DNA from 3 places in the Bacillus mesophilum genome. Region 3 is predicted to be linked to each of the others. Evidence: riboswitches for the same ligand, from Rfam matches in the RefSeq annotation. Region 3 holds a riboswitch; each other region holds the start of a gene.
What was found. A riboswitch is a leader RNA that binds a small molecule or an ion and turns the genes downstream of it on or off. The one in region 3 is predicted to bind thiamine pyrophosphate.
Positions count from the first base shown of each region.

Region 1: it holds a riboswitch for thiamine pyrophosphate, as region 3 does, so the genes downstream of both, thiW (energy coupling factor transporter S component ThiW) here and thiC (phosphomethylpyrimidine synthase ThiC) in region 3, are expected to answer to the same signal.
Region 2: it holds a riboswitch for thiamine pyrophosphate, as region 3 does, so the genes downstream of both, F7732_RS04535 (LuxE/PaaK family acyltransferase) here and thiC (phosphomethylpyrimidine synthase ThiC) in region 3, are expected to answer to the same signal.

Region 1 is NZ_WBOT01000001.1:943,553-949,297, reverse strand. Features, by position in the region: gene F7732_RS04650 (LTA synthase family protein) at 1-1,193, shown strand, start outside; gene F7732_RS04645 (shikimate kinase) at 1,244-1,744, opposite strand; gene F7732_RS04640 (CBASS cGAMP-activated phospholipase) at 1,970-2,884, shown strand; TPP riboswitch at 2,935-3,038, shown strand; TPP riboswitch at 3,164-3,253, shown strand; gene thiW (energy coupling factor transporter S component ThiW) at 3,414-3,908, shown strand; gene thiD (bifunctional hydroxymethylpyrimidine kinase/phosphomethylpyrimidine kinase) at 3,905-4,732, shown strand; gene thiM (hydroxyethylthiazole kinase) at 4,720-5,523, shown strand; gene thiE (thiamine phosphate synthase) at 5,520-5,745, shown strand, end outside.
Region 2 is NZ_WBOT01000001.1:926,138-931,882, forward strand. Features, by position in the region: gene F7732_RS04525 (ABC transporter ATP-binding protein) at 1-253, opposite strand, end outside; partial or broken gene F7732_RS04530 (acyl-CoA reductase) at 269-1,716, opposite strand; gene F7732_RS04535 (LuxE/PaaK family acyltransferase) at 1,716-2,792, opposite strand; TPP riboswitch at 3,000-3,108, opposite strand; gene F7732_RS04540 (NAD(P)/FAD-dependent oxidoreductase) at 3,153-4,277, opposite strand; gene F7732_RS04545 (CBO0543 family protein) at 4,528-5,004, shown strand; gene F7732_RS04550 (flavin reductase family protein) at 5,116-5,604, opposite strand; gene F7732_RS04555 (hypothetical protein) at 5,739-5,745, shown strand, end outside.
Region 3 is NZ_WBOT01000003.1:489,146-494,890, reverse strand. Features, by position in the region: gene F7732_RS12020 (immunoglobulin-like domain-containing protein) at 1-787, shown strand, start outside; gene thiC (phosphomethylpyrimidine synthase ThiC) at 1,026-2,810, opposite strand; TPP riboswitch at 2,949-3,063, opposite strand; gene F7732_RS12010 (DoxX family protein) at 3,298-3,819, opposite strand; gene F7732_RS12005 (hypothetical protein) at 3,812-4,033, opposite strand; gene rpmG (50S ribosomal protein L33) at 4,312-4,461, opposite strand; gene F7732_RS11995 (FAD/NAD(P)-binding protein) at 4,486-5,652, opposite strand; gene F7732_RS11990 (hypothetical protein) at 5,696-5,745, opposite strand, start outside.

The DNA of each region.
Region 1 (5,745 bases), on a different contig from region 3:
ATACAATCGCTGCAGTAAATTATACAGATGCAAAAGAAGATGAAGAAACCAGTGTGCAAGGCATAGCCGAGGGAAAGAATGTTGTATTAATTAGCATGGAATCTACACAGAATTTTGTTATTAATCAAAAAGTAAATGGCGAAGAAATTACTCCTTTTCTGAATGAACTAATAAATGAAAGTTACTATTTCAGTTCAATCTATGACCAAACGGCACAAGGCAAAACATCTGATTCTGAATTCATGGTGGATACATCCTTGTATCCATTATCAAGCGGTTCTGTTTTTGTAAGAAAACCGTCAAATGTGTTTAATGCACTGCCTAAAATCTTAAAAGAAAATGGTGGGTATTACAGTGCCGTACTGCATGGAAATGATGCTGATTTTTGGAACCGCGAAAATATATATAATGAACTCGGATATGATCGCTTTTTCTCTAAAGTGGATTATGAAGTGAATGAAGAGAATTCAGTTAATTATGGCTTGAAGGATATTCCTTTTTTTGAACAAAGTGTTGAATATATTTCTGAACTGCCTCAACCGTTTTATACTAGACTGATCACATTAACCAATCATTTTCCATTTTTGCTTGATGAAGAAGATCAATTAATATCTGAAGCAGCAACTTCACAAGATGTTGTCAACCGCTATGTGACAACGGTGCGCTATCAGGATGAAGCGATCAGAAGGCTGTTTGATAAGTTCAAAGAATTAGGTTTATATGAGAATACAGTATTTGTATTATATGGCGATCATTATGGGATATCTGAAAAATATGAAGATGGCGTATTAGAATTGCTTGATCTAAAGCCGTCACCTGTCCACCATGTTGAACTGCAAAAAGTACCGGTTATTATCCATGTGCCGGGCCAAGAAGGTAAGGTGTTTTCAAATATTGGCGGGGAGATCGATATCCGTCCGACTTTGCTATCGCTATTAGGTATTGCGAATGTTGACACACCTTCATTCGGCCAGAATTTAATGACGCGTGATCATGATCAGCCGGTCATTTTCCGTGATGGATCTTTTGTGTCTGATCAGCATATTTATATCAATAATGTCTGCTATGAAAAAAATAGCGGCGAAGAAGCCGAAGAAGGTGCATGTAATTCTAATTTAGAAAAGGTAAGAGATGAGCTAAATATGTCAGATGAAATTTTAAATGGAGATTTATTGAGGTTTTTAGATTTATAAGAAAAAAGGAGAATCGTTTTTCGAACGATCTCCTTTTTATTTTCAGCAGATTACACTTCTTGAAGGATCTCTTTTGCTGTTTGTTCTGCTCCATTGTCTGCCTCTATTTTAAAATGAAAGGTGTTATATATTTTTTGCCGGTCTGTGAAAATACGGTGAATTTCCTTTTCTGTTTTTCCCTGCAGCAGTGGTCTTGAAGGCACTAAAGAATCCAGTCTCTGCTTCCAAACATCCCAAGAAACGGAAAGGTAAAAGACAGTTCCATTTTCCATGCAGGTATTTCTGATTTCTTCCTGCAAAAAGGCACCTCCACCTAATGAAACGACCTGAATTTCTTTATTGCTGCAAATTCTTTTTACTTGATCAAGTTCAGTACGGCGGAATTCCTGCTCTCCGTAATGCTTAAAAATCTCAGTCGTTTTTAGATCATACCATTTTTCTATTTCTTCATCGACATCGATAAAAGGAACTTTTAGCTCTTTGGCAATTATTTGTCCCACAGTTGTTTTACCAGAACCCATAAAACCTGTTAAGATAATTTTTTTATGCATATTAAGCGATGATCCCCATTTCCTTTTACATTTTAAGAGAATTATAATATAGAAATAATTTGCTGTAAAAATAAATAGGATGATAACTCTTTTTTATCTTCCAATATAACCAAGCTGGTATTCAGATGCCAGATGCCTAAAGAAAGCGCTCAAAGTATATATCAATATCTGTATAGATAGGGATTATCAGGGAACATTATAAGAAACGAATATATAGGTGAGTATGTGAAAATTTTAGCTATTGATGGCGGCGGAATACGGGGTATTTTGGCGGTCACCGTCTTAAAAAATATTGAAAAACAATATAAATGTAAGATTGCAGATCTATTTGATGTTTTTGCTGGAACCAGTACAGGTGCCATTATTGCAGCTGCTGCATCTGTAGGTAAGGAAATGGAAGATGTTTATGAAATTTATCTTCAGCATGGTGAAAAGATTTTTGAAAGACACGCCACAGTTGGTTTATTTAAAAGCATTTATACAAACCATCATTTACGAAAATATTTACAAGATGCCTACGGAGAGACATTGCTTTGTGAAGTGGAAAAGCCATTGCTTTTACCAGCGGTCGATATTCATAAAGGAAAGCCGTATGTCCATCGCTCACATGTACGCAGTCCTGGAGAGAAAAAGGAAGATATTAAACTGTGGGATGCCGTGCTTTCATCCTGTTCTGCACCGGTTTATTTTCCCCCTAATGAAATGCAAAATAAACTTTTAGCCATTGATGGCGGCTTATGGGCAAATAATCCAACATTAGTTACGATCACAGAGGCACTCAGTTTTTTTCATCAGAAACTTGAAGATATCCATGTTTTATCGATTGGGACCGGACTGCAATCTATTCCTTTTAAGGAAGGGGAAGGCAGAGAATGGGGTGCTCAAAGCTGGCTGCCTTTTCAATTTCCCTCTCTAAAAATGACACCGAAACTTCTTGATCTTGCACTTCATATTTCTTCTGAAGCTATTTCATATCATTGCCGGCACTTGCTGCATGATCAATATTTACGTCTCAATGCCGAGCTGGAAAAAGAAATGCCATTTGATGATGTGTCATTTTCACATGAACTGGCTCTTATGGGAGAAAAGCTATATGAGGAGCAAAAAAAGGATATAGAGGAATTTTTAGAAAAGACATGACGTTTGCAAAATAATACAAAAATGTTATGATAGTGTTGAAAAATGAATACTTCTTACACTAGGGGTGTCTTTATAAGACTGAGATGGCAGTCATGCCAAACCCTTTGAACCTGATCCTGTTAACACTGGCGTAGGGAAGTGCTATAGATTATAATCTGCTGATCTATACATATCCGCCGCTCGTGTTTACATGAGTGGCTTTTTGTTTCTATGGAGTCATTTTTTTAGCCAATGGATCAGAAATCAAAATATTTTAATGTGGTGAAAACTTGAAAATTTAAAATCTGCTGGGGGCGCCAAATTGGCTGAGAAGAACCCTTTGAACCTGATCTAGTTAAGACTAGCGTAGGGAAGCAGTTAACATAAGTGCACATGTACTGTTTGTTAACCGCTTCTGGTATAGGAGCGGTTTTTTATTTTAAGGAATAAGCCGTATTCATTTAGAAAATGAGCTGCTGGGAGGGAAGAGATTGGCTTATGTAATATGAAGATTGACACTAATTAAATATGAAGGGGGAAACAAAAGATGATGAGCAGTACAAAAAAACTAACCATTACTGCATTTATTGCAGCTATTACGACGGTTTCAAGCAGTCTTATTTACATACCGGTAGGATTTGCAAAAATCTTTCCTATTCAGCATTTTGCTAATGTGCTTTCAGCTGTTTTGCTTGGCCCATGGTATGCAGTTATTCAAGCTTTTCTTTCATCAACTTTAAGAAATATGCTGGGAACTGGCAGTATTTTTGCTTATCCAGGCAGTATGATTGGCGCCTTTTTAGCAGCTATTCTTTTCACCAAAACTCGTAAACTCAGTTTTGCTGCAGCAGGTGAAGTGGTTGGAACAGGCATATTAGGCGCAATGGCAACCTATCCGATTTCTGTGCTTTTCCTTGGACAGGAAGCAGCGCTATTTGGGTTTGTGCCGGCATTTATCTTCAGCAGCTTTACAGGTGCTTTGATGGGTTACGGATTATTGAAAGTAATGGTGAAAAATAAAGCATTAGGGGGCATTTTACAATGAAAACAGCATTGACGATTGCAGGCTCAGACTCAGGCGGAGGTGCCGGTATTCAAGCGGACTTAAAATCATTTAGCGCAAATGGCGTTTTTGGGATGTCCGTTATTACTGCTATTACAGCTCAAAATACACGGGAAGTGCGTTCTGTACAGGATATCGAAGTAAATATTATCAGAGATCAAATAGAAGCTGTATTTGATGATATTACGGTTGATGCCGTAAAAATCGGGATGCTGTCATCTGCATCCACAATTGAGACGGTTGCACAAGGCTTGCAAAAATATGCGCCGTCTAATATTGTGCTTGATCCAGTCATGGTTTCAAAAGGCGGTCATCATTTGCTGAGAGCAGAGGCAGTGACTTCTTTAATAGAACACATGCTTCCGATCGCAACTATTATTACCCCTAATATTCCAGAAGCAGAGGTCATTCTTGGTTATCCTATTTCAAACAAGAAAGACATGGAGAAAGCATGTGTGGAGATTACAAAACTTGGCGCCAGATCGGTGTTGTTAAAGGGAGGGCATATGAAAGGGGATCCAGATGATTTGTATTATGATGGAACCGATTTTCATTGGATTAGCGGCACGAGAATTGAGACAAAAAATACACATGGCACAGGGTGTACTCTTTCTTCGGCAATTGCTGCTAACCTTGCTCGCGGGTTTGATATGCTTGAAGCGGTGAAGCGAAGCAAATCATATATACATATGGCGATTGAGCATAGCCTTGATATAGGCAGGGGTCATGGTCCAACAAACCATTTTTATGATTTATACAGAAAAGCAAATATGTATCAGGAGGCAGAGAAGACATGGAGCAACTGAGCGTAAATCAAATTTTCAGAGGCTTGGAAACTGGGAAACCATTAATCCATCAAATTACGAATAATGTAACCATTAACGATTGTGCAAATGCAACATTGGCTATAGGTGCGTCTCCAGTAATGGCTACAAGTATAGAAGAAGTTGAAGCGATGGCTGGACTTGCAGATGCTCTTGTGATTAATTTTGGCACCATTACAGCCGATATGTATGAATCCATGGTGCTGGCAGGAAAGGCAGCAAACAGAAAAGGGATTCCAGTCGTTTTTGATCCGGTTGGCGTAGGCGCTACTCCATATAGAACCCAAAAGGCAATGGATTATATGAAAAAAGTGAAGGTGGATATTGTAAGAGGGAATGGAACGGAGGTTTACGCACTTATTGGCGGTCAGGCGAATACACGAGGTGTTGATGCTGGTGAATTATCCTTAACTCATACTGAATTAGCAAAGCTGGCTGCTGAAAAGCTAAATGCCGTTATTGTCATAAGCGGTAAACATGATGCCATATCAGACGGAACTAGAGTGGCAGAAATCGAAAATGGTGATATTTGGTTAACAGCAGTGACAGGCACTGGATGCATGACAACCTCTCTAATTGCATCTTGTGCAGGTGTTTCTGAGGATTATTTCTCTGCAGCAGTTGTTGGAATGGGCGTTATGAGCCTTGCTGGAGAGCGAGCAAGAAGAAAAATTTCAGACGGCGAAGGCATTGGCACGTTTAAAGTAAAGTTAATGGATGAAATCTTCACCATGAATGAAACTGTCTGGGAGAGAGAGGTTATATTGCGATGAAAATGGATTATAGCGTTTATTTGGTAACGGAAGAGTCCCGTGATTTAAAAGAATTGCTTTTTATTGTAGAAGAAGCGGTTAAGGGCGGTGCAACCATCGTGCAGCTTCGTGAGAAAACGAGTGAAGGCAAACTATTTTTCGAAAAAGCCTTAGAGTTAAAAAGGCTTTTAGATCAATACGATGTTCCTCTCATTATAAACGATCGAGTTGATGTAGCTTTAG
Region 2 (5,745 bases), on a different contig from region 3:
GCAATGTTGGTGATTGAAATACAAAACCATATTCATTCGATGGCTTTGTTACCTTCTTATTATTTATCATGATCTGTCCATCTTCACCCTGCAGTAAACCAGCAGCAAGTTTTATTAAGGTTGTTTTTCCGCAGCCGCTCCTGCCAAGCAGACAATGAAATTCTCCCTTTTCAATTTGCCATGAGACGTCATCTATAATGTTTCGCTGCTGACCGTAAGAAAAACGAACATTTTGAATCTCTAAAAAACCCAACAAGTCCACCCTCCTTTAATTTGAATAAGCAGAAAGCGGCTCAGCCAACTCTAATGTGCTTGCTTCGATATCAGTCATCTTCACTAAATCTGCTAAACTAAAGCCGCCATCCTGGTGCCAGCCTGCTTCTGGGGAGGTCATCCTTCCAATCGCCGTCATTCTCGTTACCCCATAAAGAGAAAGTTGTTCACTCCACAGAAAGACATTTTCCGGAGAGGCACTCAAACCTGCTGTCTGCAGCCATTTTTTATAATGCTTAATCTTTTCTAACACCTCGTCAATTTCATTAAAAGCAAATACTTGGATAGACCTGTTTAAAACACTGGGCAAGAATTCGCTTGAATGATCTTTGTAAATGACAATCCATCTTTTTTTTCATCAGAAATTACTTCTTTATCTTTCTCTGCAAACAAACTCATTTCTTCTCTTTGCTGATTACGAATGAACGAAGCAGACTCCTCTATTGACAGTTCTCTGCGCGGAAATCGGATTTCCAGCGCGGACAGCTCGTGAGCAAGATATTTCGAAAATTCACCGGGTGTAATCAGCCCGCCTTTTTGAACAAATATCGCTTGAGGTGAATAGCAGCCTTGCTGATCATAGCGAATGAGATCCTGTGCAGCCAAATGACTCGTTTCTACAGCTTTTTGCATATGAAGACTTTCTTTTCCGATAATCGAGAAACTGATTTTGTGACCATGGGAAATGAGCTTGCTTGTAGCCGGTACTCTTTGTTTAATGGACGCAAGGCTTTGATCACTTCCATAGGCAATGACCGTCTCACTTCCTTCAAAAAAAAGAGTCTCCCTTTCTTCGTCTCCGCCTTTCCATGTCACAATGGCAAAACAATTCTTTAACTTTGGCTCCACCTCTGCTAGAATGCCCGCAAATAACCCGGCAAATAGCGGCTCTTCACTTGCTGTTTTTCCAACGCTTCCGGACTTGACGAGCAGCGCTGAAATAAAGCTCCATAGGGGAAGGCCTGGAACATTTCCAGCCCAAATATGCCCGGTAACATCTGCTCCTACTGCTTTTGAATAGCCGCCTTTTACTACAGGCTGAAAATCATCCAGGAGCTGCGGATTGCCGAAGTCCTCCACCAGAAAACGCTGAAGCTCATGTTTTCGAAACCGCTGCAAAAATGTGGTTAAACCTGTACGGATGATTTCCTGATCATATCCTGTAATGATTGGCAGCCAAGTCTCCGCTAGTCTCCGCTGTTTTGATTGACGATCTAGTAATATATGAATCGCTTGATCTATGATAGCCACCAGCTCTGATACTGAAAAGCTCTTTAAAATGTGTGCATTAGCTTTCACGATCGACATGATTTTCGATAACTGCTGCGGAGAAAGCTGAGGTACTTTCACTTTTGCAGTTAGCCCGTTATAAGAATAGATAATTTCCCTATATTCAATGGTTTCATTGTTCATTTCAGGCAAATAGCCAGCAGTGATTTCCATTATGATTTCTCCTTCGCATATCGGAGAAATTCATCGACTGCAAGTGAGCATCCTTTTTGCTCAGACCCTTGTACCCTGCCTAAAAGGTGAAATCCTTTGTCAGTCTCTACACCTAAATCTTCTGTTAAAATGCTGAGGGCAGAATTAAAGTTAGCTAGGTCATAATGAACAAGCACCCCATTTTTTCCAAAAGGCACATCTAATCCAGTTAAGGGATTTATAACTCTAGTACGGATCCAATGTGGTCCCGATTTTACAGATGGACTATCTTCATTGCCATCATCATAAAATTGTGTGCTTAACTCTGTCATGCCGTACATATTGATGCAATCTGATTTTTCGACACCTAAGTGTGTTTTTAATGCTGAATAAAATTCCTCTGTCTCCACATGTCTGGACTGGTTTTTATAACCGCCTGTATCTAATATTCTGCTTCCTTTTGGAAGTTTAAAATATAGCTTTTTTTCCTGTAAATAATCGATTAGATGAACAAAACTAAAGCTTGCACCTAATAAGGCATATGCTTCTCCTGACTGTTGCGAGATTTTTAATTCTTCAAGCAGTAACTCAAAGTTGATACCATTTCCTGACAATAAATACTTGCTTTCTGAAGTGCCTAAAAACTCTTTAGCCAGAAACAAGTAACGAGCTAGTGAGGAATTGGGCATTTCCTCATGATCAGGGAACAAAATTCCCATCTTGATCGCTTTTTGCTCTTTCATGAATCTCTTTTTGAAATTTGTGATCATCGATGAATCAAACACTGTCAGTGTGGGGTGATAATGCTTTCCTTTTATCTGTTTAGTTGTACCGCTCGTCATAAAAGTCGCTTCAGCTTGCTCTGTAGATATACAGGATAGCGGCACATCTTTAAAAGCCTGAATCGGCACAGAAGGAATGTCTCTCCAACTTTTAACATTTCGAGGTGTTTTTCTTTTTTGCTTGCTAAAACGCTGAAATGGCAGATTATGCTCAAACTGATAACGGAACAGCTGCAGTGCAAGCTCATTAAAATCATGAGAATGTTCGTTTTGAATAAATTGTTGAATGGAAGCTATTAACTCTTTTTGGGTCATGTTCGATTCCAGCCTTTCTATAATCAGTGGCCTGAATACGATAATGCCCGCAGTCAACTAGATTGGGGGATAGTGTTATAAGTGAAGGATACTTTAAAAAGCAAGCAGGACATAGTGATCACCTTGAACAATCTAAGTGAACAGCCCATGATTCCCTTTTAAAAAAATGATATAAAAAAATACACTTCGCGCCAGCAAAGTGTATAGTTATACCCTAATCACATTTCCTACGCTGGCATTATCCAACAGGTTCAAACGGTCTATGACAGTTAGTCATACTCTCAGCCTGATTCCACAGGCTCCCGTATTTATTCAATTCGTAACTAGTTTAGCAATTATTACAGCTATTGTAAACGCTTTTTATTCCTTCCTTTTAATAGCGGTACCTACATCATAATCTTCCAGGTTCACTTCTGCTTCTTCTCCAAGAGCTATTTGTGCTAATAATTTTCCTACATAAGGTCCGGCTGTCAGCCCTGAGGCACCTAAGCCATTAGCCGTAAGAATTCCTTTAAATTCAGGGATCCGCCCAAATACCGGTAAAAATCCAGGCGTGTGCGGACGAAATCCTACCTTTACTTCACTAAGCTCAGCATCCTCAAGACCTGGTGCGGTTTGCAGTGCTTTCGTTAAGATGTCGTGAACTCCTCCTGCCGTAACCCGCAATTCTAATGTTTCCAAATCTTCATGTGTGGCACCTGCCACAATCTTACCGTTTTCGAATGCAAGCATGTATTGGTTGTTTGGCGGCATAACCACCGGCCAATCTTCTGTATTTTCATCTTGAAGCTTTAAATGAATGATTTGCGCTTTTTGAGCAAACACTTGAAAATCAATTTGCAGCGGTGATAACAATTCTTTTGCCCACACACCAGGTACAGCAATCACTTCGTCTGCCAGTATATGTTCTCCATTGACCTCAGCACCGATCACTGTTTGATCTTCTGTCAGCAAACGCGCAGAACCATTTATAATTCGCGCTCCATTTTTTTTGGCTGCATTGATCAAAGAAAGCCGAAGTTTAGCGCCGTTGACTCGTGCTCCTCCGCTTACATGCACAGCTTCATATTGATCACTTAACGGCGGAAACAATTCCTTCTGTTTAACGGCATTAATCTCAGTAATTTCACCAATTTCCGGTGCTTCTTTTCTTTTCAGTATAGCTCTTTCTTTTAACTTTGATAGCTTGCTGTTCTCAGATTGAAGAGCAATGGCTCCTACCTTTTTATATCCCGTATTCTTTTCTCCGTCTTCATCGAGCATCTTGATTAGTTCGGCATAATAGTTCGCACCATTTTTCACCAGTGTATACCATGGCTTATTTCTCCTCTGTGAAAGCCATGGACAGACGATTCCTGCAGCAGCATCTGTTGCCTGCCCCTTATCATATCGATCAATTAAAATTACTTCTGCACCTTTACGGGCAAGATGATAAGCAGCAGAAGCACCTAGAATGCCTGCACCAATGATAATCATTTTTTTCATATTACTACACACCTTTTTCAAACCATTCTTATGTAAATTTGCTTAGGTTTTTACCTCATATTACATAACTTTTACTCCTCGGGCAATGCAGAAGTTTTCACAGCGTTATTATTGGACATGATCATCTAGGTCTATTTAAATCATAATTTTAAGATCGAATTATTAATTAAACATTATAGGTAGATCAGTTAAAAATGCACATAAAATAACGTCATCATAACCATTCTATAGTTAAAGAGAGGTGAGGATCTTGAAGCATAAACTTGATAAAACAGTTGAAGTTTCGGCTTGGATTGTTATGTCATTATTATTGATAAAATTTGTTCCTAAAAACAGAATGCGCGAAGCACAAGTATCCTTTTTATTTAAACAAATTATAACTTGGCTTTTTGGCTTACTAGTCGTCGAAAAAGGATTAATTTCCTATCCTCATCGTTCATTTTTCAAAAAAGCGAATAAGTCTAGTTTTACATTTGAATACTTTGTTTATCCAGGCTTATGTTCATTATTTAATTTGTATTATCCAGTGAAAAAAAATAAGGTATATAAATTTTGGTATTGCACTTTCTATGCAGCAATCATTACTGTATTCGAAAGCATTGCAATTAAATACACAAAATTAATCAGATATAAAAAGTGGACTTGGTATTGGAGTTTTATAACGATGTGGTTTACCTTCTACATCTCGCGTCGATATCAAAAATGGTTTTTCAAGCAAACACTGTAAAGGAATTATATGCAGGATAAAGGATTCAACATTATTTCATCTATTATTTTATTAGTAATCAATATAAATAAGAGACCAAATCCGCTGACTTGGTCTCTTATCTGCTTTGAATTATTCATAAAACTCTGCAGGAATTTTTCCAAACTTGCGATTATGATATAGCAGCGGTTCTTTTTTCCGGCTGACAATGTCTGTGACTTCCCCGATTAAAATGGTATGATCTCCCGCTTCAACACTCTTAAATGTTTGGCATTCCATAACACCCAAAGCACCCTCGATGATCGGCAATCCTTGTTGAGATAGCTTCCATTCGCAGTTGGCAAATCGATCAATTCCTTTGCTTGCAAATAAAGCACATAACTCTCCCTGATCTTCCGCTAATACATGAACAGCAAATTTGCCTGATTCTTTAAACACATCATGTGAAGAAACCTTATGATCAATAGACCAAAGGATCATCAGCGGGTCCAATGAAACGGATGCAAATGAATTTACTGTTAACCCAAGTGGTGTACCGCTCTCGTCAACTGTTGTTATAACTGTAACTCCAGTTGGATAGTTGCCCATTACTTCTTTAAATTTAGCTGTATCTGCACTCATCCTGCTCCGCCTTTCCGAACATATTCATCTTTAGTATATCCGAATATATTCCCTGAAATGATTCGAAATTACTTCTTTTCTAGTATAGAATATACTATAAAGCATAAGGAATGAAAGCGAGGTAACTTGAAGAGATGAGTG
Region 3 (5,745 bases):
TGGATGCAATTCAGGTACGGCCGGCACAGACCATGTAGAAAAGGAAGAAAAAGAGATCACGATACCAAATGATCTTCCACAGCAATTAAAAGAGATCGACAAATCAAAAGTAAACACAGCTATTCAATTTGAGAGTAAATCATTTTTGGATTTAATGGATTCAGTCTTTTTTGAAAATCGTGATCAGGAAGGTTATCAGCGTACAACACATCGTGTATACAAGGCTGGGGACCAATTTGAAATCGATCCCGATGGATTATCACCCACTGCAAGATATGAAGTTGAATTCTTGAAATTTAATTATGAAGAAAGGAAGTTTGAAACGATCATAGAAAAAACAGTTGAGCGCCAGGATCCAAGTTATTTTATTACCATTCCAGATGAAGAGAATGTTGCTTATTATATTGAACAAGTAGCAATAGGTGAAAATGATGAAATTCGGAAACAGGAATATCATCAAATCTTTGTACCCTATAACGAAATAAATGCAAGAATTGATTTAGACAAGACACACTATTACCCTGAAGAAAAGATGACCGTTACGCTGACAAACTTGGGGACGATTGAATTAGGTACTGGTTATGGTGTGATATTGGATAAATGGAACGGAGAAAATTGGGAGCAGTTTGAGTTTGAACAAATGGCACCAGCAATAGGGATATTATTAAGAAATGAAGGCACTTTTTCGCAGGATGTCGAGCTTTCTCAGCTTGAAAAAGGAACCTATCGTGTAATTCAAACTTTGACAGAGGATGACAGAATATCCGCATCATTTACGATTGAATAAATAGAAGACTGATTAAATGGCGAGACTTCAAATTTTCATAGCTGGGAAACTCCTTGCTATAGCATTTTCCCTAAACCAAAGAGCTCATATGATAATGAGCTCTTTGGCTTTTCATATGTGTTGATCCTTTAGGATAAGATGCTCCCCTTTTACTGTTTTCTCACCCAGCTGTGCTTCAGCATTCATCCAGCACATAAGCGAAAATAAACTGCAATTTCACCAAGATATCAAAATGGTTCTATTTATAGATTTGACTTCCGCCTTCTTTAAATTCTTCTGCCTTTTGCTTCATCCCCTGCTCTATAACTTCAGTTGAAACAAGCATATTCTCTTTTGCATAGTTTCGGATATCCTGAGAAATTCTCATTGAGCAAAATTTGGGTCCGCACATGGAACAGAAGTGAGCCGTCTTAGCACCTTCTGCAGGCAAGGTTTCATCATGATATTGCAGTGCCCGTTCTGGATCAAGGGAGAGATTAAACTGATCCTTCCATCGAAATTCAAACCTTGCTTTTGATAAAGCATTATCTCTTATTTGGGCACCTGGATGGCCTTTAGCCAAATCGGCTGCATGGGCAGCAATTTTATAAGTGATCACACCTTCCCGGACATCATTTTTATTTGGCAGTCCTAAATGCTCCTTTGGCGTCACATAGCAGAGCATGGCTGTTCCATACCATCCGATCATGGCTGCGCCGATTGCAGAGGTTATATGATCATAGCCTGGTGCAATATCGGTTGTTAGCGGACCTAATGTATAGAATGGAGCTTCTTGACAGATTTCAAGCTGCTTATCCATGTTTTCTTTAATTAAATGCATTGGAACATGTCCAGGACCTTCAATCATTACCTGTACATCGTACTTCCAGGCAATTTTAGTCAGCTCACCTAATGTTTCAAGCTCGGCAAATTGAGCTTCATCATTTGCATCTGCGATTGAGCCAGGACGGAGGCCATCGCCTAATGAGAAGGCCACATCATAGGTTTTCATGATTTCACATATTTCTTCAAAGTGTGTGTATAGAAAACTTTCTTGATGATGAGATAAGCACCACTGAGCCATAATGGAACCGCCGCGTGATACGATACCAGTCATTCGCTTAGCTGTTAATGGAACATAATGCAGCCGCACACCAGCATGGATTGTAAAATAATCTACCCCTTGTTCAGCTTGCTCAATCAGAGTATCGCGAAATACGTCCCAATTAAGATTTTCCGCAATCCCATTCACTTTTTCAAGTGCCTGATAGATTGGAACAGTGCCTACAGGAACAGCTGAATTTCGGATTATCCATTCCCGTGTTTTGTGTATATTTTTCCCGGTCGATAAATCCATAATAGTATCAGCACCCCAGCGCGTCGCCCAAGTCATTTTTTCAATTTCTTCTTCAATTGACGAGGATACAGCGGAATTGCCGATATTGGCATTGATTTTCACATGAAAGTTGCGGCCAATAATCATTGGTTCACTTTCAGGGTGATTAATATTTGCTGGAATGATGGCTCGTCCGCGGGCGACTTCCTCACGGATATATTCAGGATTCATATTTTCCCGAATGGCGATAAATTCCATTTCAGGTGTGATAATCCCTTTCCTTGCATAATGAAGCTGTGTAACATTTTTTCCTCGTTTTGCCCGCAGAGGCTTTCTTTTTAGCCCGGGAAACACACCGTGCTGGGTACGCTGGTCGTCTTCATTGCGGTAACCATTATCTTCTGGCTTTACCCTGCGACCTTCATAGCTTTCAATATCTCCGCGTTCATCGATCCATTTCTGGCGAATGGGCGGCAATCCTTTTGTCAGATCCACTGCATAATTCTGATCCGTATACGGTCCGCTTGTATCATAAATACGTATGGGCTCGTTCTTCTCACCTCCAAAAGATCCGGTGGTGGCACTTAGTTCAATTTCTCTCATTGGCACCTGGATATCAGTCCTAGTACCTTCTACATACACTTTTTTGCTGCCGGGAAAGCTGGACATAATGGAAATCATTTTACCGTTTACTGTGGGGTTGATCATTTTATCTCTCCTTTAACATAATGTTAAGGACATGATCTCGGGAAATGCAAAGACATCCTTCAGTGAAGTGCATAAAAAGAAGCTGGGTCCATTGTAAAATAAACAGACCCAGCTTCAGAATATGCAGAAGTATACATAGCAAGTATTCACTAACTTCCCTACGCTGGCATGATCCAGATCAGGTCCAAAGGGTCAAGAAACTTTATCGCGTTTCCCTCTCAGCCCAGCTTATTGGACTCCCCCAGTTATAACTATTCAATTGTGCTTTTAGTTTAATATAAACGAACAGTAAATAAAAGGATATTTTAGGATTTATTGAAAAATAGGACGAAAGAAACTCTGATACTGAGCGGAAGTTATATAGTAGCTTTTAAAGATTGCTAGATGTAGCTTCAGAAACTGAACTAAAAAAAGGTTGAACTAGTAAGCCTAATTCAACCTCATACTATATAATTTGTTTACAATAGATTATTAATGAAAATTCACATTACACTCTGCTAACGTTCGCTCCACTCTCTTCTTCTTTCCCTTTATTTAATTGCTTGCGGATAAAAGGCATTACATAATAGTCAAGTCCGAATCTTCCAGCGTTGTAGCCAGCTGCTAGAATGAATACACCCATTAGAATGTCTGTCGGGTTATGAGATACAGTACCTGTAAGCAAGAAAGAGAAGTTCATCAAAATTCCGAAGAATGCTGCTGCTGTTGTTAAGCATCCAAGAATTAATCCAAGTCCTACTAAGAATTCGCCCCATGGAATAATGAAGTTAAATAGATCGGCATTCGGTAAGGCAAAGCTTTGAAGGAAGCTGTTATACCAGCCAAAAACAGGTGCACCATCTGGTCCCATTACCGGGTTTGCGGCTGCATTAGCCAGGAATCCTTTTGAATCAAATCCTCCTGTGATTTTCCCCCAGCCTGCTGTAATCCATAAATATCCCCAATAAACACGTATAACTGTTAATAGTGCTGCTGCAATTTTGTTTTCTCTTAACCAAGTGTTAATCATCTTGCATCTCCCTTTCTTTTAGTGAAAGATTATTTTTATGATTGCTTCTTACACTTAGAATATACCATGGTGGAGGGTACTCTACATCAACATTGTGATAAACTTCACAATGTTGTAATAAAGATGTGACGGAATGTTGAACAATGTGGTTTTTTATAGAATCTTCATCACTAGAAAGCATTTGTGTTAGTGAGGAAATTGCCGCTGCTGACATTTCTGCCCTCTATTTACATCAGAATCCGATTATTGGAGCTCATTTGAGGAAAAAAAGCTGGATTAAACGAAGAATTCAATAAAAATACTGCAAAACCTTAAAAAAATATAACTACTAGACCTTTGAACCCTGGATATCCGCCGTTAAATGGGATTTATCCGCCGTAAAAAAATATATCCGCCCAAAACAGCGATTTATCCGCCAAACCCCGCTCAAGACATACAATACGCAAAAAGCCGGCAGCACCAATAGTGCGCCAGCCGGCTTCTCAAATAAAATTACTTCGTCTCTCTATGCAATGTACGCTTCTTCAAGCGCGGGCAGTATTTCATTAATTCAATTCTGTCCGGGTTGTTGCGCTTATTTTTCGTCGTAATATAATTACGGTCTCCAGTTTCTGTACAAGCAAGTGTAATGTTTACTCTCATGATCAAAACTCCTTTTCGTTTGATTTATACACTTAAAACAATTCTTTCAGCCGCTTGACGGGCTCCAGAAATATTCCTTGCAATCGGTCCCATCTCCAGCTCGGCCAGCGGTCCTATCACATATAAATGCGGACACCATTCGAGGGACGGACTAACAATGGGATATCCGCATCTTGCGCAAGGCAGACTGTATTTTTCAATCGTCTTTTCCAGCCAGCCGCCACCGGGTCTTTCAGGCTTAAAACCAGTTGCAAGGATAACGGACTGAACTTCAACAGAACCATTTTCGGTGGTTAAGCTAAGCTCGTGATTTCTCCCGTTTCGGGCGGAAATAATCTCACCATCGATCACTTTGAGAATTCGATCCTGCTCAAGCTTCTTCAGTTTACGGAATAGCTCTTGCGGCAAGGAGCCTCGATTTCTTGCCGTTTTAATCATTTCTCTTCTTGTATCATAGTCATTAATCAATTGATATGGCTTCTGATTTTTAGGTCCTAACCAGCCTGGATCACTGTCAAAGTCATAAACCCGATAAGGATGCCTTTTAATTAGATGAACCTGGCCGGGATACAAGACTGACAGCTTGATGACTAAATGGGCAGCTGAGATGCCGCCTCCCACAACAGCAATAGAAGGCTTTATTTTCGTTAAATCGGCAGCTTCATCGTAAATATGGAAGAGCTGATGTGAGTGAGCTTTAAGGTTACTAGCCCATTCCGGTATATTCAGCTGGCCATTCACACTTAGTGCCAGTACCACGTTTTTCGTTTTAAAACGATTCCCAGCTTCAGTGTTGATGGTCCAGCTAGCATCTTCCCGGTCAACTCCATTTACACAGCCTTGATGCCAGCAGGATTCCATGTTGAGATTTCGAAACAGAGCTTGGCTATGCTCATTGAAAAGCTCCAATGAAGGCCGTTTATATACTCCATAAAAATCACTTTTCTTTCGATTCTGGTCGTCAGCATATTTTCTCAAAGAGAAAGGCTCAACATCCAGATGATGTACAGACGGTGATCTTAAAAATTTCATCTCAATCATTTCTGTTGTTTTGGTCCAACGGTATAGCGGTGTTTCATGGGGGTCAATGATGAGCAGCTGATCTGCTGATACTTTGTTATTTTTCAGTAGAAACGCTGCAATTGTACAGCCTTGAATGCCGCCACCTATTACAATCCATTCGTAGACCATGTCTATCTCCTGCCTTTAAAACGAAATTATTACGATTTAAACTTCAAGCTTCATGAAGGGAAAAATAAAAATATTTAACATGATCACCTATAT